DNA from 4 places in the Barrientosiimonas humi genome. Region 1 is predicted to be linked to each of the others. Evidence: predicted binding sites of a transcription regulator. Region 1 holds the regulator's gene; each other region holds the start of a gene.
What was found. The regulator LexA, encoded in region 1, represses DNA repair genes until DNA is damaged. The targets are predictions, from matches to a motif close to TCGAACANNTGTTCGA.

Region 1 (6,997 bases):
CGCGCTCGTGCTGCTCGCCCTGCTCACCGGCCCGCGGCTGGTCGTGCGCGGCCGCCGGCACCCGGTCGTCGTGCTGGCCTGCGCGTTGCTGGTCTCGGCGGCCGTGTGGCCGCTGCCGCAGCCGGGCTGGCCACCCCCGGGCTGGGTGCTCGTCGTCTGCGACGTGGGCCAGGGCGACGCCGCGGTGCTGCGCACCGGCCCCGACCGGGCGCTCGTGATCGACGCCGGACCCGACGAGGCCGCCGTCGGCCGGTGCCTCGACGACCTGGGCGTGCGCCGCGTCGAGGCCGTCGTCCTGACCCACCTGCACGCCGACCACGTCACCGGCCTCCCGACCCTGCTCGACGGACGCGGCGTCGGTGAGGTCGTCACCACCCCGGTCCGCGCCGAGGACTCCGGCGCCGCCGAGCAGCCGACCGTGGGTCCGCTCGTGGTGCGCGCGTCGGCCGCCGCCGGCGTACCGCTCACCGAGGCGCGCGCCGGGGACCGGTTGTCCTGGGGGCGGGTGCAGGCCACGGTGCTGTGGCCGGGCCGCACCATCCGCACCGGTTCGCTGCAGAACAACGGCTCGGTGGTGCTCGACGTGCGCGTCGCGGGCGTACGCCTGCTGCTGCTCGGCGACGCCGAGCAGGAGGCGCAGCGCGAGACGCGGCGAGCCCTGGCCCGCCTCGGTGACCCCACCCCGGTGCTGGCCATGAAGGTGGCCCACCACGGCTCGTCCAACCACGACCCGGCGCTGCTGCGCCAGGTGCGGGCGACGTACGGGCTGATCAGCGTGGGGTCCGACAACGACTACGGGCACCCGGCGCCGCGGCTGCTCGGCTCGCTGCGCGACTCCGGGACGCTCGCCGTGCGCACCGACCGCGGGGGCGACCTGGCGGTCGTGGTGCGCGAGGGGCGCGGGTCGGTGGTGAGCCGACGATGACGCGACGGGCGCCGCGACCGGGCCGGGCCCGTGGGCTCGACCGGCGGGGCCTCACCCTGCGAGGCCTCAGCCCGCGGGCGCCGCCTCGACGTCGGGCCGGCAACCGGTCTGCTTGGCCGCCTCGGCGAGCGCCTCGACGGTCGCCTGCACCGCGGGCACGCGGGCGAGGTCGGGGGTGGTCACCAGCTGCACGGTGCGGCGGTTGGGCGGGTTCATCGGCCGCACGACCACGCCGTCGTTGCTGGTGGAGCGCAGGATCAGCTCGGGCACGAGCGCCACCCCGAGGCCCGCGGCCACGAGCGCGAGCACCGCGACGTAGTCCTCGGTCTCGAAGGCCACCTCGGGCTCGAAGCCCGACTGCTGCGCGAGCGAGAGCAGGTGACCGCGACAGCGCGGGCAGCCGGCGATCCAGGCCGACTCGTCGAGGTCGGCGAGGTCGACGCGCTCCTGCGCGGCCAGCGGGTGGTCGCGGGGGAGAACGATGCGCACCTCGTCCTCGAGCAGCGTCTGCACCGAGAACGGGTCGAGGTCGTCCTCGCCGCGCGGCAGGGTGTCACCGTCGTAGACGAACGTCACCGCCACGTCGCAGTCGCCCGCGCGCAGCGAGGCCAGCGCCTCGGGCGGCTCGGCCTCGGTGAAGGCGACCCGCACGTCGGGGAAGCGCTGCTTGACCAGCGCCAGGGCCTGCGGCACCAGCGTCGAGGCGGCCGACGGGAACGCGGTGAGACGCACCCGCCCCGACTGCAGCCCCGCGATGGCGCGGATCTCGCCCTCGGCCCGGTCCAGCGCGGTGAGCACCGGCACGGCGTGCCGCGCGAGCACCTCGCCGGCCTCGGTGAGCCGCACGCTGCGCCCGATGCGCTCGACGAGCACGGTTCCGGTGCGTTCCTCGAGGCGGCGCACCATCTGGGAGATGGCGGGCTGGGAGTAGCCCAGCGACGCGGCCGCCGCGGTGAAGCTGCCCTCTTCGGCGATGGCGCGCATCACGCGCAGCCCAGCGGCGTCGATCATGCCTCCGGATCCTACGTTCTCGCTGACGGATACTGGTCGGGTGCTGACCTCCACCACCCCTGACCCGGCCCTGGCGCCGGGCCTGTGGGACGAGCTCGTCCGGCTGGTGCGCGGCGGCGACGTGTGCGTGCTGACCGGCGCCGGCATCTCCACCGAGTCGGGCATCCCGGCCTACCGCGGCGCCGACGGCGAGCGGCGCGTGACCCCCATGACCGTGTCCGAGCTGCTCCGGAGCCCGGCGGCGCGACAGCGCTACTGGGCGCGGGCGTACACAGGCTGGCCGAGGTTCGCCGCGGCCGAGCCGAACGACGGGCACCGCGCGGTCGCGCGGCTACAGGACCTCGGCCTGGTCGGCGCGGTCATCACCCAGAACGTCGACGGGCTGCACCAGCAGGCGGGCGCGCGCGACGTCACCGAGCTGCACGGGTCGTTGTCGTTCGTCGTCTGCGCCGACTGCGGGGAGCGGTACGCCCGCGAGGTCGTCGACGAGTGGCTCGCCGGGGCGAACCCGCACTTCGACCGGGAGATCAGCGGTCAGGTCCGGCCCGACGGCGACGTCGTGCTCACCGACGAGCAGGTGGCCGGCTTCCGGATCGCCGCGTGCGTGGTCTGCCGGTCGGACCGGCTCAAGCCCGACGTCGTGATGTTCGGCGAGTCGGTCGTGCGGCCGGTGGTCGACGCGTGCTTCGAGGCGGTCGACCGGTCCCGGGCGCTGCTGGTGCTGGGCTCGTCGCTGATGGTCATGTCGGGCTACCGCTTCGCCCGGCACGCGGCCCGCGAGGGCATCCCGGTCGCCGCGATCACCCACGGCGTCACCCGGGCCGACGACCTGATCGACGTGAAGGTGGACGCCCCGCTGGGGCCGACCCTGCGCAGGCTCGTCGAGGCGGTCGCGGCGTAGAGCCCGCGCCGGGTAGGCCCGGCGGTCAGACGCGGCGCAGGACCGCGGTGACCTTGCCGAGGATGGTGGCGTCGCTGCCGTCGATCGGCTCGTAGGCCTCGTTGTGCGGCATCAGCCAGACCTTGCCCTTGGTGCGCTTGAAGGTCTTGACGGTCGCCTCGTTGTCGAGCATCGCGGCCACGATGTCGCCGTTGCTGGCGGTCGGCTGCTGCCGCACGACCACCCAGTCGCCGTCGCAGATGGCCGCGTCGACCATCGAGTCGCCGACCACCTTGAGCAGGAACATGTCACCCTCGCCGACGATCTGGCGGGGGAGGGGGAAGACGTCCTCGACGACCTCCTCGGCAAGGATCGGGCCACCCGCGGCGATGCGGCCGACGACCGGGACGTACTCGGCCTCGGGGTGGTCGTCGTGCAGGCCGGTCTCGTCGACCAGGCTCTCGCTCGCCTGGCTCACCGAGCGGCCGCGATAACCGCGCTCGCGCTTGCTCTGCCCGGGGGCGATCACCTCGATGGCGCGCGGGCGCATCGGGTCACGGCGCAGGTATCCCTTGCGCTCGAGCATCGTCAGCTGGTGGGCCACCGAGCTGGGTGAGGTCAGGCCGACGGCGTCGCCGATCTCGCGCATGCTCGGCGGGTATCCGCGGCGGTCGACCGAGTTGCGGATCACCTCGAGCACCTTGCGCTGACGCGTGGTCAGGGCCTGCCCGTCGGGTTCGGGCATCTCGTGGATCTTGGCCATGGGTTTCGGTCCTCGTTCCGCGTCGCGCCGCGGCCGGTGACGGTGCCCGCTGGCGCCGGACCGGTCGTCGTCGGCGAGGGGCTGTCGGTGGTCGCTGCTTGTCTTGGTGACTGTGCGAACAGCCTATGAAGACCCGCAGCAGGTTTCAAACACCTGTACGACGCGTGTCGGCGGGGTCTCCCGGCCGAGCCGGCCGCGCGAGGCCTTGAGCCGTTCGAACGTCCGTGCTATACATCGTACAGACGTTCCATCGCACACTTGTTCGTCGAGTTCGTCACCGTCCTTGGAGGAAGACATGAGCGCCGCCACCGTCACGCCGGCCATCGCCCCGCACCCGCGGTTCGGGTCCGCCCAGCCCGCGCGGCGCCGGCACCTGCGAGTCGTGCCGCCGCTGCCCCAGCAGGAAGCCCGCCCCGCGGCCTTCCGGCTCACCCGCCGCGGCCGCCGCGCGCTGGCCCTCGCCGTGGTCGTCCTGGCGATCCTGGTCGGCGCGGCCATCAGCGCGACCGCTGGGGGAGCGCAGGCCCAGCAGGTCGTCACCGTGAGCTCCGGGGAGACCCTGTCCGACCTGGCCCGTGCCCACCTTCCCGGCGTCCCGGTCGGCACGGCCGTCGCCCAGATCCAGGTGGCCAACGGCCTCAACTCCCTGCAGGTCTCCAGCGGTCAGCAGCTGGTGATCCCGGCGCCCTGAGCAGGGTGCAGGTCAGTCGCCCGAGCGCGGCGACAGCCTCGATCTCGTGGCCGGTGACGGGCTCCTCCGTCACCGGCCACGTCCACTTCTCCCGCCGTTCCGGGCGCCTGAGCGGGTGGTGCGCGGGTGACGTGGTGAGCGACACGCAGGCCGCCGCGGCGCGGCCTTGCGCGTCGGGCCAAAGCGTCCTAACCTCCCTATATCTAGTAGTTACAGCCGTGTAAGTTCTCCACATCTAGTCCACAAGGACATCCACAGCCGGAGGCCGGTTTTCCACCGTCCGTCCCCAGGTTTTCCCCCGAACCGGCCTCGTGGAGCGCCCTCCCGGACCCGATCGAACCGCGCGAAGGAGGTGCCCGATGCACTGCCCGTTCTGCCGCCACGACGACTCCCGAGTCGTCGACAGTCGTACGTCCGAGGACGGCACCAGCATCAAGCGGCGCCGCCAGTGCCCGGCCTGCGGCAAGCGGTTCAGCACCCTGGAGACCGCGAGCCTGACCGTGGTCAAGCGCTCGGGGGCGAGCGAGCCGTTCGCCCGCGGCAAGGTGCTGGCCGGGGTCCGCAAGGCCTGCCAGGGCCGACCGGTCTCCGACGACGACCTGGCGCTGCTGGCGCAGCAGGTCGAGGAGAGCATCCGCTCCCAGGGGCTGGCCGAGATCGACGCGCACGACGTCGGGCTGGAGATCCTGGGGCCGCTGCGCGCGCTGGACGAGGTGGCCTACCTGCGCTTCGCCAGCGTCTACCAGGCCTTCGAGTCCACCGACGACTTCGAGACCGCCATCACGCTGCTGCGTGCCGAGCGCGAGGCCGCGGGCGTCGAGCCCGACCGGGCCGAGCGCCCCGCGTCGACCTCGTCGACGGGGCCTGTCGGTGGTGGCGGCGACGATGAGACCGCCAGCACCTGAGCACCACCCCCCGAAGAAACCTGCCGAGCACAAGACACCCACCGGAGGAGCTGTCATGACCGAGACGACCAGCGCTGGATCCAGGGCCCGTCGCAAGAACAAGGGCCTGAAGATCGAGCGCATCTACACGACCCCGGGCGTCCACCCCTATGACGAGGTGACCTGGGAGTCGCGTGATGTCGTCCAGCAGAACTGGAAGACCGGCGAGACCATCTTCGAGCAGCGCGGCGTGGAGTTCCCCGACTTCTGGTCGCTCAACGCCTCGACCATCGTCACGACGAAGTACTTCCGCGGTGCGCTCGGCACCGACGCGCGCGAGCGCAGCCTGAAGCAGCTCATCGACCGCGTCGTGCTGACCTACGTCAAGGCCGGCAAGGAGCACGGCTACTTCGCCTCCGACGACGACGCCGACGTCTTCGAGCACGAGCTCACCTACGCCCTGCTGCACCAGGTGTTCTCGTTCAACTCCCCGGTGTGGTTCAACGTGGGCACCAAGAGCCCGCAGCAGGTCTCGGCGTGCTTCATCCTGTCGGTCGACGACTCGATGGACTCGATCCTCAACTGGTACAAGGAGGAGGGGTTCATCTTCAAGGGCGGCTCCGGTGCCGGCCTCAACCTCTCCCGCATCCGCTCGTCCAAGGAGCTGCTGTCCTCCGGCGGCACCGCCTCGGGTCCGGTCTCCTTCATGCGCGGCGCCGACGCCAGCGCCGGCACCATCAAGTCCGGTGGCGCCACCCGCCGCGCCGCCAAGATGGTCGTGCTCGACGTCGACCACCCCGACATCGAGGAGTTCATCGAGACCAAGGCGCGCGAGGAGGACAAGATCCGCGCGCTGCGCGACGCCGGCTTCGACATGGACCTCGGCGGCAAGGACATCACCTCCGTCCAGTACCAGAACGCCAACAACTCCGTCCGCGTGAGCGACGAGTTCATGCGCGCGGTCGAGGAGGGGACCTCCTTCGGCCTGCGCGCCCGCGGCACGGGTGAGGTCATCGAGCAGGTCGACGCCCGCGAGCTGTTCGGCAAGCTCAACCAGGCCGCGTGGGAGTGCGCCGACCCGGGCGTCCAGTACGACGACACCATCAACGCCTGGCACACCAACCCCGAGACCGGCCGCATCACCGCGTCCAACCCGTGCTCGGAGTACATGTCGCTCGACAACTCCTCGTGCAACCTGGCGAGCCTGAACCTGCTGAAGTTCCTCAAGGACGACGACACGTTCGACACCGAGACCTTCCAGAAGGTCGCCGAGCTGGTCATCACCGCGATGGACATCTCGATCTGCTTCGCCGACTTCCCGACCGAGGCGATCGGCGACACGACCCGCGACTACCGCCAGCTGGGTATCGGCTACGCCAACCTCGGCGCGCTGCTCATGGCGACCGGTCACGGCTACGAGTCCGAGGGCGGCCGCAGCCTCGCCGCCGCGATCACCTCGCTGCTCACCGGTGCCGCCTACAAGCGTTCCGCCGAGATCGCCGGCGTGGTCGGCCCGTACGCCGGGTTCGCCCGCAACGCCGAGGCGCACCGCCGCGTCATGCGCAAGCACCAGGCCGCCAACGACCAGGTGCGCACGCTCGACGCGATGGACTCCGGCATCCACGCCGCGGCCACCAAGGCGTGGGCCGACGTGATCTCCCTCGGTGAGCGCAACGGCTTCCGCAACGCCCAGGCGTCGGTGCTCGCGCCCACCGGGACCATCGGCTTCATGATGGACTGCGACACCACCGGCATCGAGCCCGACTTCTCGCTGGTGAAGTTCAAGAAGCTCGTCGGCGGCGGGTCGATGCAGATCGTCAACCAGACCATCCCGCGCGCCCTG
Region 2 (6,997 bases), 1.5 Mb from region 1:
GGAGGGTGCGCCGGCGCGGACGCGGCTCCGGCGGCGGGGCCTGCCACCGCGGCGCGGTGGCGGGGAAGGTGGGTGCCCCGCCCCCCGGTCCGCCCGGCCCCCCGAGACCGGGCGGAGCGGGGGCGGGAGTCGTGGTGGCGTGCGTCCCCGAGGGGGTGGCGCCCGCCGAGGTGGTGGCGCTCTCCCAGGTGCTGACGCCGGCCGAGCGAGCGCCGGCCGAGCGAGCGCCGGCCGAGGGGACGCCGGCCGAGGGGGAAGGTGCGGTGGGGGTGGAGGTGGCGCCGGCGTACGGGCTCGGGGTGGCGGGTCGGTTGCGGCTCAGCACGAACCAGACGGCGCCCGCGACCACCACCAGCGGCAGGAGCGGGCCGGGGCCGCCCCAGCCCCAGGCCCAGCCGAAGCCGCTGGTGACCACGACGATCGCGACGATCATCAGCACCACCGCGCCGACGTCACCGGTCCGCAGGCCGCGCTCGAGGAGGATCGTGCCCTGCCGGTCGGGCAGCAGGAGCCAGGCGACGAGGTAGAGCGGGACGCCGATGCCGAAGGTGAGCCCGAGCAGCACGAACGCAGCCCGGACGATCAGCGGGTCCACCCGCAGCCGCTCGGCCAGCCCCGCGCAGACGCCGCCGATCCAGCGGTCCTCGGCGCGGAACAGGCCGCTGCCGCGCAGGCTGGCGAAGAAGCGGTCCAGGGGGTCGCGCGGTGCGGCGCCGGGGCCGGTCTGCGGCGGCTCGAGGCGCGTCGCGCCGTGCGGCTCGGTGGGAGGGACGGACGAGGTCATGGCAGCACTCTGCTGCCGGTCGGCCCGTGCGCGACATGAGGTTCGACCCTGACGCGCCCCTGATCCCACCCTGAGCGGCCGGGGAACCGGGCCGTCGGTGGGTCAAGATGGAGGCATGACGACCCGTCCCGGCGCGCCCGCGCTGCCGAGCGCGCCCGCGGCGCCAGGCGCGCTGCCGGAGCGGCCGCCGCTGCGCCGCCCGCCGCACGGGCGGATGCTCGCCGGCGTGTGCCGCGGGGTGTCGGTGCACCTGGGGATCCCGGTGGTGCCGCTGCGGATCGCGACGTTCGTGGGCGTGGTGGTGTTCGGGGCGGGTGTCGTGGTCTACGGGTTCCTCTGGCTGACGATGCCGGTCGGTGACCAGGGCGTCGCCGAGGAGGACGCTGCCCTGATCGACCGGCGCTCGCTGTCGACGCGCTGGGTCGTGCTGGGCGGCGTGCTGCTGGCGCTGGCTGGGATCAGCACGCTGGTCATCGGCTCCACGATCAACCCCTCTGCGGTGCTCCCGCTGCTCGCGATCGTCGCCGGCCTGCTGCTGAGCTGGTCGTTGCTCGACGGGCGGCGCCGCCAGCACTGGCTGGCCGGCACCGACCTCGCGCGCGGCGAGTCGCTGCTGCGCGTGGGGCTCGGGGCAGCGCTGGTGCTCGGCGGGATCGCGGTGCTCATCTCCGGCGGCCGCGGCCTCGGCGGGCTGCGCGACGTGCTGCTCGCGACGCTCGTGGTGCTCGTGGGCGTGACGCTGCTGGTGGCGCCGTTCGCGATCCGGCTGTTCGAGGACTTCCGCCGCGAGCAGACCGAGCGCATCCGGGTCACCGAGAAGGCCGACATCGCCGCCCACCTGCACGACTCGGTGCTGCAGACGCTCGCGCTGATCCAGCGCCGCGCCGACGACCCGGCGGCGGTCCAGCGGCTCGCACGCGGCCAGGAGCGCGAGCTGCGGCAGTGGCTGTTCGCCGACGCCGCGCCGGCGGGCGCGACCCTGGCCACGGCCGTACGCTCCACGACCGACGAGATCGAGGACCAGCTCGGGGTGCCGGTCGACCTGGTCGTCACCGGCGACCGGCCGCTCGACGAGCACGGCGCGGCGCTGGTGGCCGCGGTGCGGGAGGCGGTGTCCAACGCCGTACGCCACGCGGCCCCGCCCGTGTCGGCGTACGTCGAGGTGGGGCCGGGCGAGACCGAGGCGTTCGTGCGAGACCACGGCGCCGGGTTCGACCCTGACGCGGTGCCCGCCGACCGGCTGGGGGTGCGCGAGTCGATCGTGGGCCGGATGGAGCGGCACGGCGGGAGCGCCGAGGTGCGCCGGCGGGAGGACGGGACGGAAGTGGTGCTGAGGCTGCCTCATATGAGCGGCGAGGAGCGCGCAGCGCAGGGTGGCGGCGAGGAACGAGCCGCCGGCCGGAGCGGAGTGCGACCGAGCGCGACAGAGGGTATGAGCGGCGAGGAGCGCGCAGCGCAGGGTGGCGGCGAGGAACGAGTGGCGCAGGGTGGCGGCGAGGAACGAGCCGCAGCGCAGGGTGGCGGCGAGGAGGAGAGCGGATGAGCGGCGAACCGGTCCGGGTGGTGCTGGTGGACGACCACCGGATGTTCCGGTCGGGGGTCAAGGCCGAGCTGGACGACAGCGTCGAGGTCGTGGGCGAGGCGCCCGACGTGGATCGGGCGATCGAGGTGATCCGCGAGGTGCGGCCCGACGTCGTGCTGCTCGACGTGCACCTGCCCGGCGGGTCGGGTCGCGGCGGCGCGGACGTACCCCCTGGGTGTGCGGGCGTCGAGACCGACAAGGGTCGGCCGGTGCGATTCCTGGCGCTGTCGGTGAGCGACGCTGCTGAAGACGTGATCGCCGTGATCCGTTCTGGCGCAAGGGGATACGTCACCAAGACCATCTCGCCGACCGACCTGGTCAGCGCGATCCACCGGGTGGCGGAGGGGGACGCGGTGTTCTCGCCGCGGCTGGCCGGGTTCGTGCTCGACGCGTTCGGCGCGGCGGCGGGCGAGATCGCCGAGGTGGATGAGGAGCTCGACCGGCTCTCGGCGCGCGAGCGCGAGGTGATGCGGCTCATCGCGCGCGGCTACCAGTACAAGGAGGTCGCCAAGGAGCTGTTCATCTCGGTCAAGACGGTCGAGACGCACGTGTCGTCGGTCCTGCGCAAGCTGCAGCTGTCCTCGCGGCACGAGCTGACCAGCTGGGCGATGTCGCGCCGCCTGCTCTGAGCGCCGGGCTGGGCTGGCGCGGGCGGCGGTTGTCGGTCCTGGCGTCTACGGTCGGCCCGTGCTGACCACCGACTGGCGGAGCGACTTCCGCAGGCTGTGGTTGGCGTACGCCCTCGGCCAGATCGGCTCCGGCGTCGCCACGGGCGGTCTGGCGCTGGTCGCGGTGCTCACCCTGGCGGTGGCCGACTGGCAGGTGTCGGTGCTCGGTGCGGTCTAGGCGATCACGACGGCGCTGGTCGCGCTGCCGCTGGGCAGCCGCATCGAGTTCCGCCGAAAACGCCCGGTGATGATCGCGGCCGACCTGCTCGCGGCCGCGGCTCTGCTGTCGGTGCCGGTGGCGTGGTGGCTCGGGCGCCTGACGTTCGCCCAGCTGTGCGTGGTGGGGGCGCTGCAGGTGCTCGCGACCGTGTCGTTCGCCGCGGCGGCGGGGGCGCACCTCAAGGGGCTCGTCGCGCCGGACGCCCGCGTCTGGGCGCAGTCGCGGCTCGACAGCACGATGTGGGGAGGCTTCACGCTGGGCCCACCCGCGGGCGGGGCGCTCGCGAGCGCGTTCGGGCCGGTGCTGGTGCTGGCGGTCGACGCGGTGAGCTACCTGGGTTCGGCGCTCGGGATCCGGCGGCTCCGCAGCCCCGAGCCCGACCCTCCGGCGCGGCAGGCCGACCAGCACTGGCGGGCCGAGATGGCGGCCGGCTGGCGCTTCGTGCTCGGTCACCCGGGGCTGCGGGCACTGTTCTGCAACGCCCTGCTGTTCGGCGGCGGGGTCATGCTCATCTCGCCGCTGCTGGCCGTGCTCGTGCTGCGCGACCTGGGGCTGGCGCCGTGGCAGTACGGCCTGCTGCTCGGCGTCTCGGGGCTCGGCGGACTGGTCGGCGCGACGCTGGCGCCGCGAGCCGTGCGGTGGTGGGGAGAGCGGGCGGTGCTGCTGGGGGCCGGCACCCTCCGGGCCGTCTGGATGCCGCTGCTGGTGGTCGCGCCGCCCGGCACCGCCGGGTTCGTGCTGGTCACCGCGGCCGAGACCTTGCTGCTGTTCTTCGCCGGGTTGTTCAACCCCACGTTCGCGTCGTACCGGATGACGGTGCCCCCGACGAGCTGATGTCGCGGGTCGGGATGTCGTGGTCGGTGGCGACCCGAACCGTGCAGCCGCTGTTCATCGCGCTGGGCGGGCTGGTCACGGCGCTGGCGGGGTTGCGCACCGGGATCGCGGTCGGGGCGGGGGTGCTGCTCGTGACCGGTGCGCTGTTGCCGTGGCGTGCCACGGCGGACGGTGCGCGTCGCTAGGCTCCGCAGCAATGAAGGTGGTCTACGACATCCTCGTCATCGTGCACCTGCTCGGCATGGCCGCGCTGGTCGGTGGCTGGTTCGCCGTGGCCGCCTCGCCGCGGGTCAGCGCGCTCATGACCTGGGGCGCCCGTGCGCAGCTGCTCAGCGGTGTCGTGCTCGTCGGTCTAGGCGAGAGCGCCAGCGCGCTCGACAAGGTGCTCGACCACAACAAGGTCGGGCTGAAGCTGCTGATCGCCGTCGCGGTGCTGGCGTGCGCCGAGATGGGGCGCGGACGCCAGCAGCGCGGCGGCCGGGCGATCGGCCTCGCCAACGCCGCCGGCTACCTCGCGGTGCTCAACGTGATCGTGGCCGTCGGCTGGCCCTGAACCGCCCCCTCGTAGCATGCAGCGGTGCTGCTGATCACCGCCAACGTCAACGGAATTCGCGCCGCGGCGCGACGCGGCGGACTCGCCTGGCTCGCCGCCCAGGAGCCCGATGTGCTCTCCCTCCAGGAGGTCCGCGCGACCCGCGACCAGCTCGAGTCCGCGCTCGCCGGGACGCCGTTCGCAGACTGGCACCTGGCGTACGCCGAGGGCGTGTCGGGACGGGCCGGCGTGGCGGTGCTGAGTCGGGGGCCGATCGCTCGGACCGCCGTGGACCTGCCGGTGGCGCAGGGGCAGGGCCGCTGGATCGAGGCCGAGGTGCAGGTGCCCGGTGGGCCCGCGCTGACGGTGCTTTCGGCGTACGTCCACACCGGCGAGGCGGGGACGCCGGTGCAGGAGGAGAAGTTCGCGCTCCTCGATGCGATCGGTGGGCGGCTGGAGGAGCTGCGCGACCAGCACGTGGTGCTCACCGGCGACCTCAACGTCTGTCACACCGCTCGAGACCTGAAGAACTGGAAGGGGAACCGCGGCAAGGCCGGCTTCCTCCCGGAGGAGCAGGAGCGGCTGACGGGCTGGGCCGAGCGCGGCTGGGTGGATCTCGGCCGGCGGCAGGCGGGTGACGTCGACGGGCCCTACACGTGGTGGTCGTGGCGCGGGAAGGCGTTCGACAACGACGCGGGATGGCGCATCGACTACGCCATCGCCAGCCCGCCCCTCGCCGAGCGCCCGGTCGAGGTCGTCGTGGGGCGCGCGCCGACCTACGCCGAGCGGTGGAGCGATCACGCGCCGCTGGTGGTGCGCTGGTCGTAGCGCGGCGTGCGCGCGGGCGCCGGCGCCCCGGCGCTCGAACCGGGTGACTTCGTGGGCGGCTCTTCACTGGGGCGCGTGGTGCACCACCCCGTCTCGGAAGCGAGCTCCGAGCGTTGTCAGTGGTGTCTGGTATAGGCCCATGATGCTCGAATTCCGCTGAGAGCGAACAAGATTCAGGTTCTCAAACCCTTGACATGACTCGTACGCGTGTTCGATGATGGGCGCATCGCCCGGACCTGGCGTCCGCGGCGGGCACCGGGTCGAGGGGCGGCCCGCAGGGCTTCGGGGAAGGGGGCCAGGGGCATGGAGCACATGGCAGATCCGCCGCAGCGTCCCGTCCGGCTGCCTCCCGCCAGCGAGTCCACCGTGCCGGCTCCTGCGCCCGGTGCCGGCGTCGACCTCTTGCAGCGGCTGACCGACGTGCTGGAGGAGGTCGCGGCCGCGCCGGCCGTGCTGCACCAGCTGTCCGAGGATCAGCTGACCCAGCTGGGTCAGGCCGGGCTGAGCATGACGCGCAAGGGTGAGTCGTTGCTGGTCGCGGTGACGGTGGAGGCGATCAGTCGCGGCGTGGTGCGCGAGTCGGTCGCGGCCAACGCGTGCCAGTGGGTCCAGTGGCTCGGGCCGGGGGTCGAGCCGAGCCAGGCGCGGCGCGTGGCTGTGGTGGCCGAAGAGATCGCGATGTCGACGGGCCTGGTGCCGTTCGTGCATCCCGATGCTGGTGACGGCCCCGACGCAGACGACGGTGCGAACGAGTCGGCCGGCGACAGCGTCGAGGAGGTGGACCCGGTCGTGCTGTCCGACCCCACCGGTCGCGCCCTGCTGGCCGAGGTCGTCTCGGGCGACGTGGTGAGCGTCCGGGCCGCCGCTTCCGCGCTGCGCGAGGCGCCGAAGATCACGCCGCTGCTGCCGACCGCGTCGCGGGCCGAGGTGCTGTCGTGGTTCCTGGCGCTGGGCGACGACGCCACAGATGCCGACCGCCGCTCGTTGACCAAGCAGCTGATCGGGCGCTACGACCCCGAGCAGCTGGACCGGTCCGAGGAGGCGGCGCAGCGCGCGGAGTCGCTGACGATGTACGAGCTTCCGTCCGGCCTCGTGCGGCTCGTCGCTGAGCTGTCCCCGGGCAACGCCGCGATCGTCGCGCAGGCGATCGGTCAACTGTCTGCACCGGACCCGATGCACTGCCCCGGCGCGCGGCCGGGCATAGGCGCCTCGGGTGCTGGTGCGGGTGGGGCCGCGAGTGCCGGTGCGGGTGCCGGTGCGGGTGCCGGTGCGGGTGCGGCGGACGGCGCCGCCCGGCCTCGCGGGGCCGACCAGGACCGTCCTCGCGGGACACGTTCGCCGGACCAGGCTCGTCCCCGTCCGGCCGGGACGGCGGGAGCGCTCTCTCAGGACACGCCTGGCCGAGGCTCGCCTCCGGCCGAGGGGCAGGAAGCGGCGGATCGAGAACCCCCGGTGACCGGATCACCGCCAGGAGGGCTGCCGGCGGATCCGGTCGCGCGGGAGAAGCCGAGATCGCCGGACAACGCGGAGTGTCCGGAGCAGGCGGAGC
Region 3 (6,997 bases), 320 kb from region 1:
CGCACCACGAGATGAGCGCGGTGCAGGCCGAGGCGCTGCCGGGGTCGCCCGCCTTCGCGCAGGTCTACTCCCACCAGGCGATGGTCGGTTATGACGGCGCGAAGATGAGCAAGTCGCTCGGCAACCTGGTGCGGGTGTCCGACCTGCGCGCGCAGGGCGTCGACCCGATGGCAGTCCGGCTGGTGCTGCTCGACCAGCACTACCGGCAGGAGTGGGGCTACACCGACGAGCTCCTCTCGGCGGCGCAGGCCCGCCTGGACCGGTGGCGTGAAGGACTGCTCGGCCACCCGGCGTGCGACCGCGCGCTGGTCGCCACCGTCGCCGAACGGCTGGCCGACGACCTCGACAGCCCCGGCGCCCTCGCGGCGATCGACCGGTGGATCGGGGAGCACCCCGACGGCGCCGACGACGGCTCGGACGTCTCGGTGGCGGACGCCGTCGACGCGCTGCTGGGCGTCGAGCTGCGACCCGAGGGCTGAACCGGGTAGCAGCACGGCCAGAGCCCTCACGACTGCGGCGCGTTGCGCCGCGCCGCACCCTGCCGCCCGCGCCTCCGACGCCGCCACGGGTCGAGCCGCCGCCGGCCCCCGCCCGGCACCTCCTCGGCGGTGAGCGGCGCCGGGTCCTGGACGCCTTCGATCAACCCGGCAAGGCCGGCCTCCAGCCGTGAGATCTGCGCCCCGGGCTCTGCCGTGTCGGCCGGGTCGTCATAGCGCGCCGGATGCGTCGAAACCTCTTGTCCTGTAAGGGTTTTCCAGCGCAGCTCACCGGCCGGTCCGGGCGTGACCGTCCACCACCGCCGCGTCTTGGGGTTGTGGTGGCCGCGGTGCAGCGCGATCAGGTTGTCGGGGTGGGTCGCGCCATCGGCCGGGCGTTCGGCGCCGGCCTGCCACTCGCGCACATGGTCCAGGTCGGCACCCACGGCGGAGTACTCGCACCCGGGGGCGCGGCACCGTCCGTCGCGGGCGATGACGTACTCACGCATGGCCCGCGTCGGCACGTAGCTGCGCGTCGTCTCGATCGCCGTGCCGGACGCCGGATCGGTGACGATGCGGCGCAGCGTGGACCCTGCTTGCACGGCGACGCGGCGCACCTGCGCGGCGGTGAGGAATCCCCGACCCGGTGCCTCGGCCACGCGGTCGTCGAGGCCGAGCAGGGTGGACAGCGAGACCACCACGTGCACCCGCCCCGGCGGCGCGTCACCCAGCAGCTGGTCGTCGGGCACCGTGCCGTGGACGAGCAGGTCGGTGGCGAGGTCGGAGCGCAGCTGTGCCAGGGTGCGCGGGTCGCCGGCCTGGCGGGCGGTGCGGGCGAGACCATCGATGCGCTCGTGCGCCGCGAACACCCGGTCGGCCTCGGCGCTGAGGTCGAGGTAGGCCATGCCGTGGTCGCCGGGCGACACCTTCACCTCACGTCGGGAGCGGGCCTGCGCCTGCACCCGGTCCGCGTCGCGGTCGGGCGGCAACGCCGAGGCCACCGACCGCGCCAGCCGCTTGCGGAACGTGTCCTGCGAGACGCCGCCGAGCTCGACGAGAGCCGCTGTCTCCGAGGCGAATCCGTCGGGTACGCCCTCGTTCGCGTGCCCGGCGCGGTCACCGGGGCGGTCGTCGGGGCGGTCGTCGCGGCACTCGGTGGGGCCGGGGTCCGTGGTGGAGAACCGCGGGAACGTGCGGTGCCCTCCCACCCGGGGATCCGTGGCGTCGGTCGCGGTCCCGTCGATGGGCCGCAGGGTCGAGCGGGCGACCTGGTCCGCCGTGAGCGGGTCGAGGTGCTTGGTCTCCTTCAGGACCGTGCTCGCCCGGTGCAGGGTGGTGGTGCCGCTCGCGACCCGGGCGCGCAGGTATCCCGCGCGCTCGTCGGTCGCCGACGCCAGCGCGACCCGCTCGAGGCACTGGGTGATGGGCAGCCCCGTCAGCAGCTGCAGCTCGGTGGCGACGGCGGTCCGCGCCAGGGCGCCGCGCGCCTTCCTGCGGGACGTCGGATCGCGTTGCCCCAGGTCGAGATCGGGATCGCACTCGACCGCGGCGAGCAGGCGCCGGGTGCCCTCGAGCTCGATCGACTCGGCCCAGGACTGCACACCGCGCGCGACCCGGATGAGCTGTCCGGCAGCCCTGCGCGCCTCGGCCGGGTCGTCGAGCGGGTCGGGCCCGCCCGCCACCACCGTCGGCCCGTGCAACGGGTTCGACCGGGGGAGGATGCTCCGCCTCGGCGGGCCGGCCCCGTCGCGCGCACCGACTCCACGTCGCGTGGCGTCTGCGTCGCTGACCGCCGGACGCTCGGCGATCGCGTCGATCGCCTGGACCAGCCAGTCGACGACGTGGTCGGGCAGCCCGTCGAGCGACACCACCCGCGCCGGCAGCACGAAGCTCGGCTCGACCGTGTCGACCAGGTCCTGAACGCTCATCGCACCTTCCCCTGTCTGCGCCGGCGCTGCCCCCGAGACCCGTTGTCGTGCAGTGACGGCGCCGCGTTCCGTACGTCTGTTCGAAGACTAGGTGCGACCACCGACAAGCCCCCGAAACAGTCCTACGAGACCTGTCGACCCGCGGCCTTGCCCGGCTGTCCGCATGGTTCGGACAGCGCCCGGCAGCAGCGGCCTCGGTCTTGCGTCGCTCCCGAGCCAGGTGGGTGTCCGCATGGTTCGGACAGGCTGCCGAACATCCCGGGCGGCGCAGGGGAGGCCTGTGCGGGGTGGCCCTGTCGGTGGCCGGGCCTAGCGTCGTGCCATGGCACTCACCATCGACATCGACGCCGGGCGTACGGCGCTCGTGGACTCGATCGACAGCCTGCTGGGGGTGATCGACGGCCTGAGCGAGTACGACCTGTTCGCCCCGTCGCGGTGTCACGGCTGGTCACGCCTCGACGTCGTCACGCACCTGGTGTTCGGCGGCACCGAGATCCTGATGGGCCTCGCGAGCCGCAGCGACGATCGCCCGACGGTCGACGCGGCGAGCTACTGGCGGTCCTACGCGCAGCTCACGAGTGACGACGACCCGGTGGAGGAGCTGATGGCGCAGCGGCGCCGCGCGATGAGCTATCGGCGGCCGGACTCGGTGCGGGCGCACCTGCGCGACGTGTTCGGGGCCGTGCGCACCGGGGCCGTGGCGCTCGACGACCGGCACGTCACCTGGCAGGGGCAGACGTTCACCGCCGGTGACTTCGCCGCGAGCTGGGCGGTCGAGCACGCCGTCCACCACCTCGACCTGCGCCTCGACGACCCGCCGGCGCCCACGGCCCTGCGGCTGGCCCGGGCAACGGTCGACGCGCTGCTGTCGGTGCCCACGCCGCCCACGTGGGACGACACAAGAGCGGTGCTGATCGGTGCCGGGCGGCTGCCGGCCGCGGACGACGGGCCGCACCCGGACGAGCTGCCGGCGCTCGGCTGAGGCGGTTCAGCCGTGGTCGTCGTCCCGCCGCCGCAGGTATCGCTCGAACTCGCGCGCGATCGCGTCGCCGCTGGCCTCGGGCAGCTCGGTGGTGTCCTGCGCCTGCTCGAGCGACTGGACGTACTCCGCGACCTCCTCGTCGGACTGCGCCAGCTCGTCGACGCCGTGCTCCCACGCGCGCGCCTGCTCGGGGAGATCGTCGTGACCGATGAGCGTGTCGAACAGCTCCTCGAGCCGGGTGAGCAGCGCCAGGGTCGCCTTGGGCGAGGGGCTGCCACCGGCGTAATGAGGCACCGCGGCCCAGCACGACAGCGTGGCCAGCCCGGCCTGGTGCGCGGCGTCGACGACGACGCCGACGATGCCGGTGGGGCCTTCGTACTGGCTCGCCTCGAGGTCGTAGCGCTGCCGGGTCTCCTCGTGCTCGGAGGTCACCGTCACCGGGATGGGCCGGGTGTGCGGCACGTCGGCGAGCAGTCCGCCGAGGGTGATGAGCGTGCCGACCTCGCACTCGGTCGCCAGGTCGATGAGCTCCTGGGTGTAGGTCATCCACCGCATCGACGGCTCGATGCCCTGCACCAGCAGCACGTCACGGTCGAGCGGGGTGTCCTGGGCCAGCAGGATGCGCGTCGTGGGCCAGCGGACCTTGCGCTCGCCGCCCTCCTGGACGGTGCGCGGCCGGTTGACCTGGAAGTCGTAGTAGTCCTCCGGGTCGAGCGCGGCTACGGGCTCGGCACCCCAGGTGCGGGCCAGGTGGGTGAGCGTCGCGGAGGCGGTCTCGCCGGCGTCGTTCCACCCCTCGAACGCCGCGATCATGATCGGGTCCCGCAGCTCGGGCAGGTCCTCCAGCTGGATCACGGCGGGCGTCCTCCTCGGGTGAGCGGTGCAGGGCACCACCCTAGGCCGATCCGACCCGTGGTCCGTGCGGCAACCGCGGCGGCGCGCCTCGTAGCATGGCGGGGTCCCCGAGCCGGAGGTCTTCTTGCCCACCGCGACCCCCACCGCGACCGACGCCGCGACGCCCCCTGGGGCGGCGAGCCAGTCGCCCGACAGCCAGTCGCCCGACCAGGCGTCCCGCCAGCCCGACCGCACCGACGAGCTGCGCGAGCTGCTCGGTCGGCGCATCCTCGTGCTCGACGGCGCGATGGGCACGATGATCCAGCGGCACAAGCTCTCCGAGGAGGACTACCGCGGCGAGCGTTTCGCCGACTGGCCCTCCGACCTGCGCGGCAACAACGACCTGCTGTCGCTCACCCAGCCCGACCTCGTCCGCGCGATCCACCGCGACTACCTCGAGGCCGGCTCGGACATCATCGGCACCAACACCTTCAACGCCCAGGTCATCTCGATGGCCGACTACGGCATGGAGGAGCTGTCCTACGAGCTCAACCTCGCCTCCGCGCGCCTTGCCCGCGAAGCCGCTGACGAGATGACGGCGAGCACGCCCGACCGCCCGCGGTTCGTCGCCGGGTCGCTCGGCCCGACCAACCGCACCGCGTCGATCTCGCCCGACGTCAACGACCCCGGCAAGCGCAACGTCTCGTTCGACGAGCTGGTGGACGCCTATCTGGAGCAGGCCCGCGGCCTGGTCGACGGCGGGGCCGACCTGCTGGTCATCGAGACGATCTTCGACACGCTCAACGCCAAGGCGGCGATCTTCGCGGTCGAGACCCTCTTCGAGGAGGCCGGGCGCCGTTGGCCGGTCGTCATCTCCGGCACCATCACCGACGCCTCCGGCCGCACCCTGTCGGGGCAGACGACCGAGGCGTTCTGGAACAGCGTCCGTCACGCGCGGCCGCTCGCGATCGGCCTCAACTGCGCGCTGGGTGCCGAGGACATGCGCCCGTACGTCGCCGAGCTGGCCCGCGTCGCCGACACCTTCGTCTCGTGCTACCCCAACGCCGGCCTGCCCAACGCGTTCGGCGAGTACGACGAGACGGCCCAGCAGATGGGCGACGTCGTCGAGGGCTTCGCCCGCGACGGGTTGGTCAACCTGCTCGGCGGGTGCTGCGGCACCGCGCCCGACCACATCGCCGAGATCGCGCGGCGGGCCGAGCAGCACGCGCCGCGCAAGCCAGAGACGGTCGCCTCGGCCTGCCGGCTGTCCGGGCTGGAGCCGCTGACCATCGACGAGGACTCGCTGTTCGTCAACGTGGGGGAGCGCACCAACATCACCGGGTCGGCCCGCTTCCGGCGGCTGATCAAGGAGGGCGACTACCCCACGGCGCTCAACGTCGCCCGCCAGCAGGTCGAGGCCGGCGCGCAGGTCATCGACGTCAACATGGACGAGGGCATGATCGACGGCGTGGAGGCGATGGACCGCTTCTGCAAGCTGATCGCGAGCGAGCCCGACATCTGCCGCGTGCCCGTGATGGTCGACTCCTCCAAGTGGGAGGTCATCGAGGCAGGCCTGAAGTGCGTGCAGGGCAAGTCGATCGTCAACTCCATCTCGATGAAGGAGGGCGTCGAGCCGTTCCTCGAGCACGCGCGCCTGTGCCGCAAGTACGGCGCGGCGATCGTGGTCATGGCGTTCGACGAGCAGGGCCAGGCCGACACCCTGGAGCGGCGCAAGGAGATCTGCGCGAAGGCGTACGAGCTGCTCGTCGAGGAGGTCGGCTTCCCTGCCGAGGACATCATCTTCGACCCCAACATCTTCGCCGTCGCGACGGGCATCGAGGAGCACGCGAACTACGGCGTCGACTTCATCGAGGGCACCCGGTGGATCAAGCAGAACCTGCCGGGCGCGCTGATCTCCGGCGGCGTCTCGAACGTGTCGTTCAGCTTCCGCGGCAACAACCCGGTGCGCGAGGCGATCCACGCGGTCTTCCTGTTCCACGCCATCCAGGCCGGCATGGACATGGGCATCGTCAACGCCGGCGCGCTGGTGGTCTACGACGAGATCGACCCCGAGCTGCGCGAGCGCATCGAGGACGTCGTGCTCAACCGGCGACCCGACTCGACCGAGCGGCTGCTGGAGATCGCCGACCGGTTCAACACCAGCGGCGACGAGCAGACCGAGCAGCAGCAGGACGCCTGGCGCGACCTGCCGGTGCGCGAGCGGATCACGCACGCGCTGGTGAAGGGCATCGACGAGCACATCGAGGCCGACACCGAGATCATGCGGGCCGAGCTCGAGGAGGCCGGCGAGCCGCCGCTGACCGTCATCGAGGGCCCGCTCATGGACGGGATGGGCGTGGTCGGCGACCTGTTCGGCGCCGGCAAGATGTTCCTCCCGCAGGTCGTGAAGTCGGCGCGGGTGATGAAGAAGGCCGTCGCCTACCTCATCCCCTACATCGAAGCCGAGAAGGAGCGCACCGGCACCGCCGGCCAGAAGGCCAAGGGCACCGTCGTCATGGCGACGGTCAAGGGCGACGTGCACGACATCGGCAAGAACATCGTGGGCGTCGTGCTGCAGTGCAACAACTACGAGGTCATCGACCTCGGCGTCATGGTGCCGGCGCAGAAGATCCTCGACGCGGCCAAGGAGCACGACGCCGACATCATCGGGCTGTCCGGGCTGATCACCCCCTCGCTGGACGAGATGGTCGGCTTCGCCGAGGAGATGGAGCGCCAGGGCCTGTCGATGCCGCTGCTGCTCGGCGGCGCGACCACGT
Region 4 (6,997 bases), 720 kb from region 1:
CTGCCGAAGCGCGCCATGGCGATCGGGACGATGGCGAACGCCATGATCAGGAACGGCAGGGAGAGCAGGAAGTCCACCCACCAGGAGATGACGCGGTCGACCCAGCCGCCGAGGAAGCCGGCGAGCAGGCCCATGGTGATGCCGATGAGCAGCGTCATCGTCGCGGCAAAGATGCCGACCAGGAGGCTGGGACGAGCTCCGTGCACCCAGCGGTAGAACAGGTCGCGGCCGGTCTGCGGCTCGACGCCCAGCGGGTGGTCGGGGGTCGAGGTGATGGTCGGGAGCGTCGTCGTCGGGTCGATCAGCAGCACGTCCGGCTGGTCGTTGACCCCGACGATGTTGGTGATCTGGGTCTGGAAGATCGCCATCAGGACGAACAGCGTGATCACCACGAGGCAGACGATGGCGATCTTGTCCTTGCGCAGCCGCTCCAGCGCGATCTGCGTCGGCGACTTACCCTCCCGCGGCGCAGGCCCTTCAAGGGCGACGTCTTCGCCTTCTGCGACAGCGGTTTGCTCCGCTCCCGGCGGGATGCTCATGCGGCCTCCGTGACCTCACTCGGACAGCCGTTGTAGGCCATCCGTTCACCTCTGGACAGTGACGCCGCCCGTCCCCCGTGGTTCGACGCCGGGTTCACAGTGCCACAGCGTGAGACGGCTCACTCCGAGGGAGCGATCAGGGTCACTCAATCGTTATCTTGCGGTCGCCCCTGGGTCTCGCCGCGAATCGTCCGGCGCAGCGTCGTCCAGCGCGGACCGATGCGCTCCTCCCACCCGCGATCGGTCGGGTGGTAGTAGTCCGCCACCTCGGCGAGGTCGTCGGGGAGGAACTGCTGCGGCCCCACGCCACCCGGCTCGTCGTGGCTGTAGCGGTACCCCTTGCCGTGGCCGAGCTGTTCGGCGCCGGAGTAGCTCGAGCCGCGCAGGTGCACCGGGACGGCACCGCCCTTGCCGGCCCGCACGTCCGCGATCGCGGCGTTGATGCCGCTGTAGCTGGCGTTGGACTTCGGCGCCAAGGCGTTGTGAACCACGGCCTGGGCCAACACGATTCGCGCCTCGGGCATCCCGATCTGCGCCACCGCGTGCATCGCGGCGACGGCGGTCTGCAGCGCCGTGGGATCGGCCATGCCGACGTCCTCGCTGGCCGCGATCACGATGCGCCGCGCGATGAATCGCGGGTCCTCGCCCGCCTCGAGCATGCGCGCGAGGTAGTGCAGCGCCGCGTCCACGTCGCTCCCCCGCATCGACTTGATGAGCGCGCTCGCGACGTCGTAGTGCTGGTCGCCGGCCCGGTCGTAACGCACAGCCGCCACCGCCAGCGCCTGCTCGAGAGTCTCCAGCGAGATCGGGACGGGCGAGCCGTAACCGCCCGAACCTCCACTGCCAGAACCGGCCGAACCTCCTTGTCGCGCAACGTCTTCCGCGACTCCCGCGGCCGCCTCGAGCGCGGTCAGCGCCGCCCGCGCGTCACCGCCGGACAGCCGCACCAGCTGCGCCTTCGCGTCGTCCGCGAGGGCGAATCTGCCTGCCAGGCCTCGTGATTCGGTGAGTGCGGCATCGATCAGGGCGGCGACGTCGTCGTCGCTCAGCGACTGCAGCCGCACCAGGATCGAGCGCGACATCAGCGGCGAGATGACGCTGAACGAGGGGTTCTCCGTCGTGGCGGCGACCAGCACCACCAGCCGGTTCTCGACCCCTGGCAGCAACGCGTCCTGCTGCGCCTTGCTGAACCGATGGATCTCGTCGAGGAACAGCACGGTCTGCCGGCCGTACAGGTCTCGATCACGTGCCGCCTGATCCATCACGGCGCGCACGTCCTTCACGCCTGCGTTGATCGCCGACAGCTCCACGAACGCCCGACGAGGCGTCGCCCGGCCAGCCTCGCGACCTGCGCCCCCCGGCTCCCCCGCAAGGTCCTGTTCTCCCGCGCGGTTCTGTTCCCGCGCACGGTCCTGTTCCCCACCAGAGGTCCGTTCTCCCGCACGGTCGTGCTCCCCCGCACGCGCCACGAGGTGCGCCAGGGTCGTCTTCCCGGTGCCGGGCGGGCCCCACAGGATCGCCGACACCGGCCCGGCGGCGCCCTGCACGCCCTCGACCAACCGGCGCAGCGGACTTCCCTGCCGCAGCACGTCGCCCTGCCCGCGCACCTCGTCCAACGACCGCGGCCGCATCCGCACCGCGAGCGGCGCCGACGCCTGCGCCGCCCCGGACTCCGTCGCCGCACTCGAGAACAGGTCATCGCTCACGCCGACACGCTAATGACCAGCACACACAACCCCACCGACGCCCCGGCGCCCACCGCGCGCTGCGTAGCGCGTGCTGCGACACGGGCACACACACGGGCCCCGACGGCCCACCACGCGCTGCACGCTGCGGCACGGGCACCCCACGGACGTCCCGGCGACTCCCGCGTGCTGTGATCTGCCTCGTGCAGCACGTGGACGTCGAACCGCTGGAAGTCGCGCCGGAGCCGATCACCACCCAGCGGGCGCTCGAGAAAGCCAGCCAGCACGACCCGTACGTGCTCTACGACGGGGCGCTGGCCTCCGGTGACACGGGCTACCGCTGGGGCAGCGCCTACGCCCTGCGCACCATGCCGCACTCCCCGCGGCGACGCGGGCCCCGCGGCACCGTGCTCGGCCCCGACGATGCCGACGCCGCCGAGCTGCTGGCGTGGATCGCCCGCACGCGTCCGTGGGGCGACCTCGCAGGCATCTCGGTCGAACGACACCGCGAACCCACGCTGCACGAGCACTTCGTCGTCGGTGACGGCGGCAACTGGGACTGGTGGTGGAGCACGGTCGCGCCGCCACGGACCCCCGGCCAGGACCTGGTGGTCCCGCTCGACGACACCGCCGACGCCCAGGCCATCACGGCGCTCAACGAGATCGGCAACCCGACCGCCGAGTCGGAGCCGGGCACGGGACGCACCGAGCTGTGGGCCGGCATCCGCGACGAGCTGGACCCGTCCCGCGTCATCGCCGCGGCGGCGCTGCACCGCTCGCGGACCGGCCACGGAGTGCTGACCGGCATCGTCGTCGACCCGGCCCACCGAGGCCGGGGCCTCGGCCGCGCCGTCACCGCCGCGCTGACCCGCGGCTGCATCGAGGCGGACGGCGTGGCGACGCTCGGGATGTACGCCGACAACGACACGGCCCGCAGCCTCTACAGCAGCCTCGGCTACCGCGTGGCCCACGAGTTCGCGAGCCGCGCCATCACCCCGCGCTGACCAGTGCCCTCCGCGCTCGCTGCCGGCAATCGGGCAGCGGCCACCCGCCAGGGTCCGTGGGCGCACCTGAACCCGGGTCGGCACCGCAGCGCTCACCGTCGTCACCATCTCGCTCTCCCCTACTCGCGTCGGTGGATCTGGACGGTCTTGCGGCCGTCGGGGCCGGTGGTGATGGTGGCCCGGGTGCCGGGTTTGTGGATGTCGCGGTGGTCTCGCCCGCACAACGGGACCGCGTGCTCCAGGTCGGTGGCCCCGCCCCTGGACCAGGGATGCTCGTGGTGCAGCTCGGTCCAGGCGAACGGGCTGTCACACCCCAGCACCGCGCACTGGTCATACCTCGTAGCCAGCGCGGTCCGTTGCGCCTCGCTGAAGAACCGTTTCGCCCGACCCAGGTCCAACGGCTGCGACGCCCCGCCCAGCACCACCGGCACGATCCCGGCGTTGCACGCCAACCGGCGCGCGTCCCCCGCGGAGATGTCGTGCCCGGTGTCCAGATGCGCCGCGGCCAGATCCGCCACCAGCTGCTCCCGGGTCATCGTCACCACCACGGTCGCGGCGACCTTGCCGGGCAACCGATCGGTCGGCAGATGCTCCAACAGCTCCACCAACGCCAGGCCGTACCGGTGCGGCCAGTCCACCCCCACCCACGACCCCCGCCCAGCGCGGCCGTCCGCGGCAGCCGCGGCGCCGGCCGAGGCCGTGCCGCTGGCCGGGGCCGGTGCGCTCCTCGCAGCGCCGGTGGCCGTGGCCCCGGCGCGGGTAACCCCGTCGCCGGTCGCGCCCGCGGCGCCGGTGCCGGTGGTGCTGCCGCGGCGGGGCGCGGCGAGCTGTTGCACGGCCTTGCGCAAGATGTCCCCGGCCAGGCGGGGCAGCACGAACGACCCGGACACCGTGCCGTCGCTGTTGTCATGCATGCTCAACCGGCACCGGCCCAACGCCGAGGCTTCCTCCCCGCGCAGGACCTGGTCCTCGTGCTCATCGACCGCCTGCTGATCGGGCTCGACCACGGCCAGCGCCCGCCGGGCCGCACCCCGCAACCGGGCCGGGCTCATCCGGGCCGCGTCAGCGACCAGTGACGCCTCGACCCGCGCCACCTGCTCCGCGGTCAAACCTTCGGGCAGCTGCTTGATCGCCCACGCGATCACTGCCGCGTGCTCCGGCGACACCGCCCCCTCGGCCAGGGCCTGCCCGGTCACCGGCAGCACCGACTCCAACGTCTCAGCCAGGTCGGCCTCCCGGGTCGCGGCACCACCGGTGGTGTGCGTCCGGCTCGCCAACCACGCCCCGGTCGTGGAGAACCCCGACCGGCGCGCGACCTGAGACCGGTTCGCGCACGCCACCAACCGCAGCCGCAACGAGGCCACCCGCCGGGACAGACGCTCCACCTCCGAGACCGCCCGCCCGACCGCGTCCGCCTCGGCGACCACCGTCGCGTCCGGCTGATCACCCAGGGCGTCCAACGTCGCGTGCAGCTGCGCCAACGCCGCCGCCACCGTCAAACGCTCCGGGACAACACCCCCGGTCGCCGGTTCCACCGTCGTGGTCGCGGTCATGGCCTTCACCCCCCTGGTGAATCGCACTGATGTTCGATACCAGGAACACTAGACCCGGCCACCGACAAGCCCCCCGAACCCGCGCCATACCGGGGAAATCTCGGTGAACCAGGGTCTCGATACGGCCTCGCCCCTCGGCCTACTCGACCGCCGTGTTGTCGGCCTGCTCGACCGGCTTGAGCCGGCCTACGTGCGTATGCCTGCCTCGCGCAGGATGCGGCGCAGGCCGGCCACCCCAGCTGCGGGATCGTGGCGGTAGGCGCGGATGCCGAGCGTGCTCGCGGTCTCGACGTTCGCCGCGGAGTCGTCGATGAAAACCGTTGCGGCAGCGTCGATCCCGAGCTTGTCGAGCACGATCTCGAAGTATGCCGGCGAAGGCTTCATCGCCCCCAGCTCGCTGGAGTAGAACACCCCGTCGAAATGCTCGTCGTAACCCAGCGTCTCGCGCATGAACCGTACGCGGTGGTCCTGCTGGTTGGTGGCCAGGTAGCACGGCGTCCCCGCGGCGCGCACCTGCGCAATCAGCTCGAACGCCGCACCGTCGACGTCGATGTCGTCCCACAGCGACAGCACGTCGTCGGCGTCGACGCCCAGCGCCCTCCCCTGCAGCACCTCGGCCACGGCGTCGCGGAACGGCCGCTCCCCGCGAAGCGGCGCGAGCTCAGCCTCGAACACCGCGTCGGCGAACCCCTCTCCCCCGATCGCCGTGAGCCGCTCGAACCACCCGACCCGGGCGTGCTGCAGGACGCCGTCGGCGTCCCACAGCACGGCCCGGGCGAGCGGAACGTCAGTTCCCTTGCGTGCCAACGCTGTTCGACTCCGGCTCGACTCCGTCGGTCGCGCCCGGCCCTGTGTCCGAGCCGCCGGCCGAAGCCGCACCCGAAGCCGCGCCCGAGCCCGCGCCCGAACCCGCCTTCCCCGCGTCGCCCTTCGGCTCCGGCTTCGCGTCGACCCCAGCCTCCTTGCGCTGCTGCGCCGTGATCGGAGCCGGTGCGGCGGTCAGCGGGTCGTAGCCACCGCCCGACTTCGGGAACGCGATGACCTCACGGATCGAGTCGGTGCCGGCGAGCAGCGCGCAGATGCGGTCCCAGCCGAACGCGATGCCGCCGTGCGGCGGCGCGCCGAACGCGAACGCGTCGAGCAGGAAGCCGAACTTCTCCTGCGCCTCCTCCTCCGACAGGCCCATCACCGCGAACACTCGCTCCTGAATGTCCTTGCGATGAATGCGGATCGAGCCACCGCCGATCTCGTTGCCGTTGCAGACCATGTCGTAGGCGTAGGCCAGCGCCTCGCCCGGCTCCTGGTCGAACGTGTCGAGGAACTCGGCCTTCGGCATGGTGAACGCGTGGTGCACCGCGGTCCACTTGCCCGACCCGACGGCCACGTCACCCGAGGCGACCGCGTCGGCAGCCGGCTCGAACAGCGGCGCGTCGAGCACCCAAAGGAACGACCAGGCGTCCTCGTCGATCAGCCCGACGCGCCGACCGATCTCCAGCCGCGCGGCGCCCAGCAGCGCCCGCGACGACTTCGCGTCACCGGCGGCAAAGAAGATGCAGTCACCCGGCTTGGCGCCGACATGCGCTGGCAGCGCAGCCTTTTCGGCGTCGGACAGGTTCTTCGCGACGGGCCCGGTGAGCTCGCCCTCCTCCGTGAGCAGGACGTACGCCAGCCCCTTGGCTCCGCGCTGCTTGGCCCACTCCTGCCACGCGTCCAGCTGCCGCCGCGGCTGGCTCGCGCCGCCGGGCATGACCACCGCACCGACGTACGGCGCCTGGAACACCCGGAACGTCGTGTCGGCGAAAAGCTCTGTGCACTCGGTCAATTCGTTGCCGAAGCGCAGGTCGGGCTTGTCGGTGCCGTAGCGCGCCATCGCCTCGGCGTAGGTCATCCGCGGGAACGGCGTCTCGATCTCGACACCGATCACCCGCCACAGCGCCTTGGCGATCGCCTCGCCCAGCTCGATGACGTCCTCCTGGTCGACGAAGGACAACTCGATGTCGAGCTGGGTGAACTCCGGCTGCCGGTCGGCGCGGAAGTCCTCGTCGCGGTAGCACCGCGCGATCTGGTAGTAGCGCTCCATCCCCGCCACCATGAGCAGCTGCTTGAACAGCTGCGGGCTCTGCGGCAGGGCGTACCAGCTGCCCGGAGACAGCCGCGCCGGCACCAGGAAGTCGCGCGCGCCCTCCGGCGTGGAGCGGGTCAGCGTCGGCGTCTCG

Region 2: FB554_RS11425 (HNH endonuclease signature motif containing protein) is a predicted target of LexA. The motif match lies at 5,648-5,663, and genes of this name have one in related genera.
Region 3: FB554_RS05780 (HNH endonuclease signature motif containing protein) is a predicted target of LexA. The motif match lies at 2,473-2,488, and genes of this name have one in related genera.
Region 4: FB554_RS07670 (HNH endonuclease signature motif containing protein) is a predicted target of LexA. The motif match lies at 4,803-4,818, and genes of this name have one in related genera.

Annotation. Positions count from the first base shown of each region.
Region 1 is NZ_VFOK01000001.1:919,438-926,434, forward strand. Features, by position in the region: gene FB554_RS04340 (ComEC/Rec2 family competence protein) at 1-925, shown strand, start outside; gene FB554_RS04345 (LysR family transcriptional regulator) at 992-1,936, opposite strand; gene FB554_RS04350 (NAD-dependent protein deacetylase) at 1,977-2,837, shown strand; gene lexA (transcriptional repressor LexA) at 2,863-3,579, opposite strand; gene FB554_RS04360 (LysM peptidoglycan-binding domain-containing protein) at 3,875-4,270, shown strand; gene nrdR (transcriptional regulator NrdR) at 4,630-5,175, shown strand; gene FB554_RS04370 (vitamin B12-dependent ribonucleotide reductase) at 5,231-6,997, shown strand, end outside.
Region 2 is NZ_VFOK01000001.1:2,436,786-2,443,782, reverse strand. Features, by position in the region: gene FB554_RS11455 (PspC domain-containing protein) at 1-784, opposite strand, end outside; gene FB554_RS11450 (ATP-binding protein) at 900-2,327, shown strand; gene FB554_RS11445 (LuxR C-terminal-related transcriptional regulator) at 2,324-2,995, shown strand; gene FB554_RS17380 (hypothetical protein) at 3,054-3,212, shown strand; gene FB554_RS11440 (MFS transporter) at 3,216-4,088, shown strand; gene FB554_RS17375 (hypothetical protein) at 4,115-4,273, shown strand; gene FB554_RS11435 (hypothetical protein) at 4,285-4,641, shown strand; gene FB554_RS11430 (exodeoxyribonuclease III) at 4,666-5,448, shown strand; gene FB554_RS11425 (HNH endonuclease signature motif containing protein) at 5,761-6,997, shown strand, end outside.
Region 3 is NZ_VFOK01000001.1:1,236,023-1,243,019, forward strand. Features, by position in the region: gene mshC (cysteine--1-D-myo-inosityl 2-amino-2-deoxy-alpha-D-glucopyranoside ligase) at 1-479, shown strand, start outside; gene FB554_RS05780 (HNH endonuclease signature motif containing protein) at 506-2,404, opposite strand; gene FB554_RS05785 (maleylpyruvate isomerase N-terminal domain-containing protein) at 2,727-3,386, shown strand; gene FB554_RS05790 (PAC2 family protein) at 3,393-4,241, opposite strand; gene metH (methionine synthase) at 4,483-6,997, shown strand, end outside.
Region 4 is NZ_VFOK01000001.1:1,640,056-1,647,052, forward strand. Features, by position in the region: gene FB554_RS07655 (ABC transporter permease) at 1-539, opposite strand, end outside; gene FB554_RS07660 (replication-associated recombination protein A) at 686-2,245, opposite strand; gene FB554_RS07665 (GNAT family N-acetyltransferase) at 2,428-3,228, shown strand; gene FB554_RS07670 (HNH endonuclease signature motif containing protein) at 3,348-4,781, opposite strand; gene FB554_RS07675 (HAD family hydrolase) at 4,968-5,588, opposite strand; gene aspS (aspartate--tRNA ligase) at 5,569-6,997, opposite strand, start outside.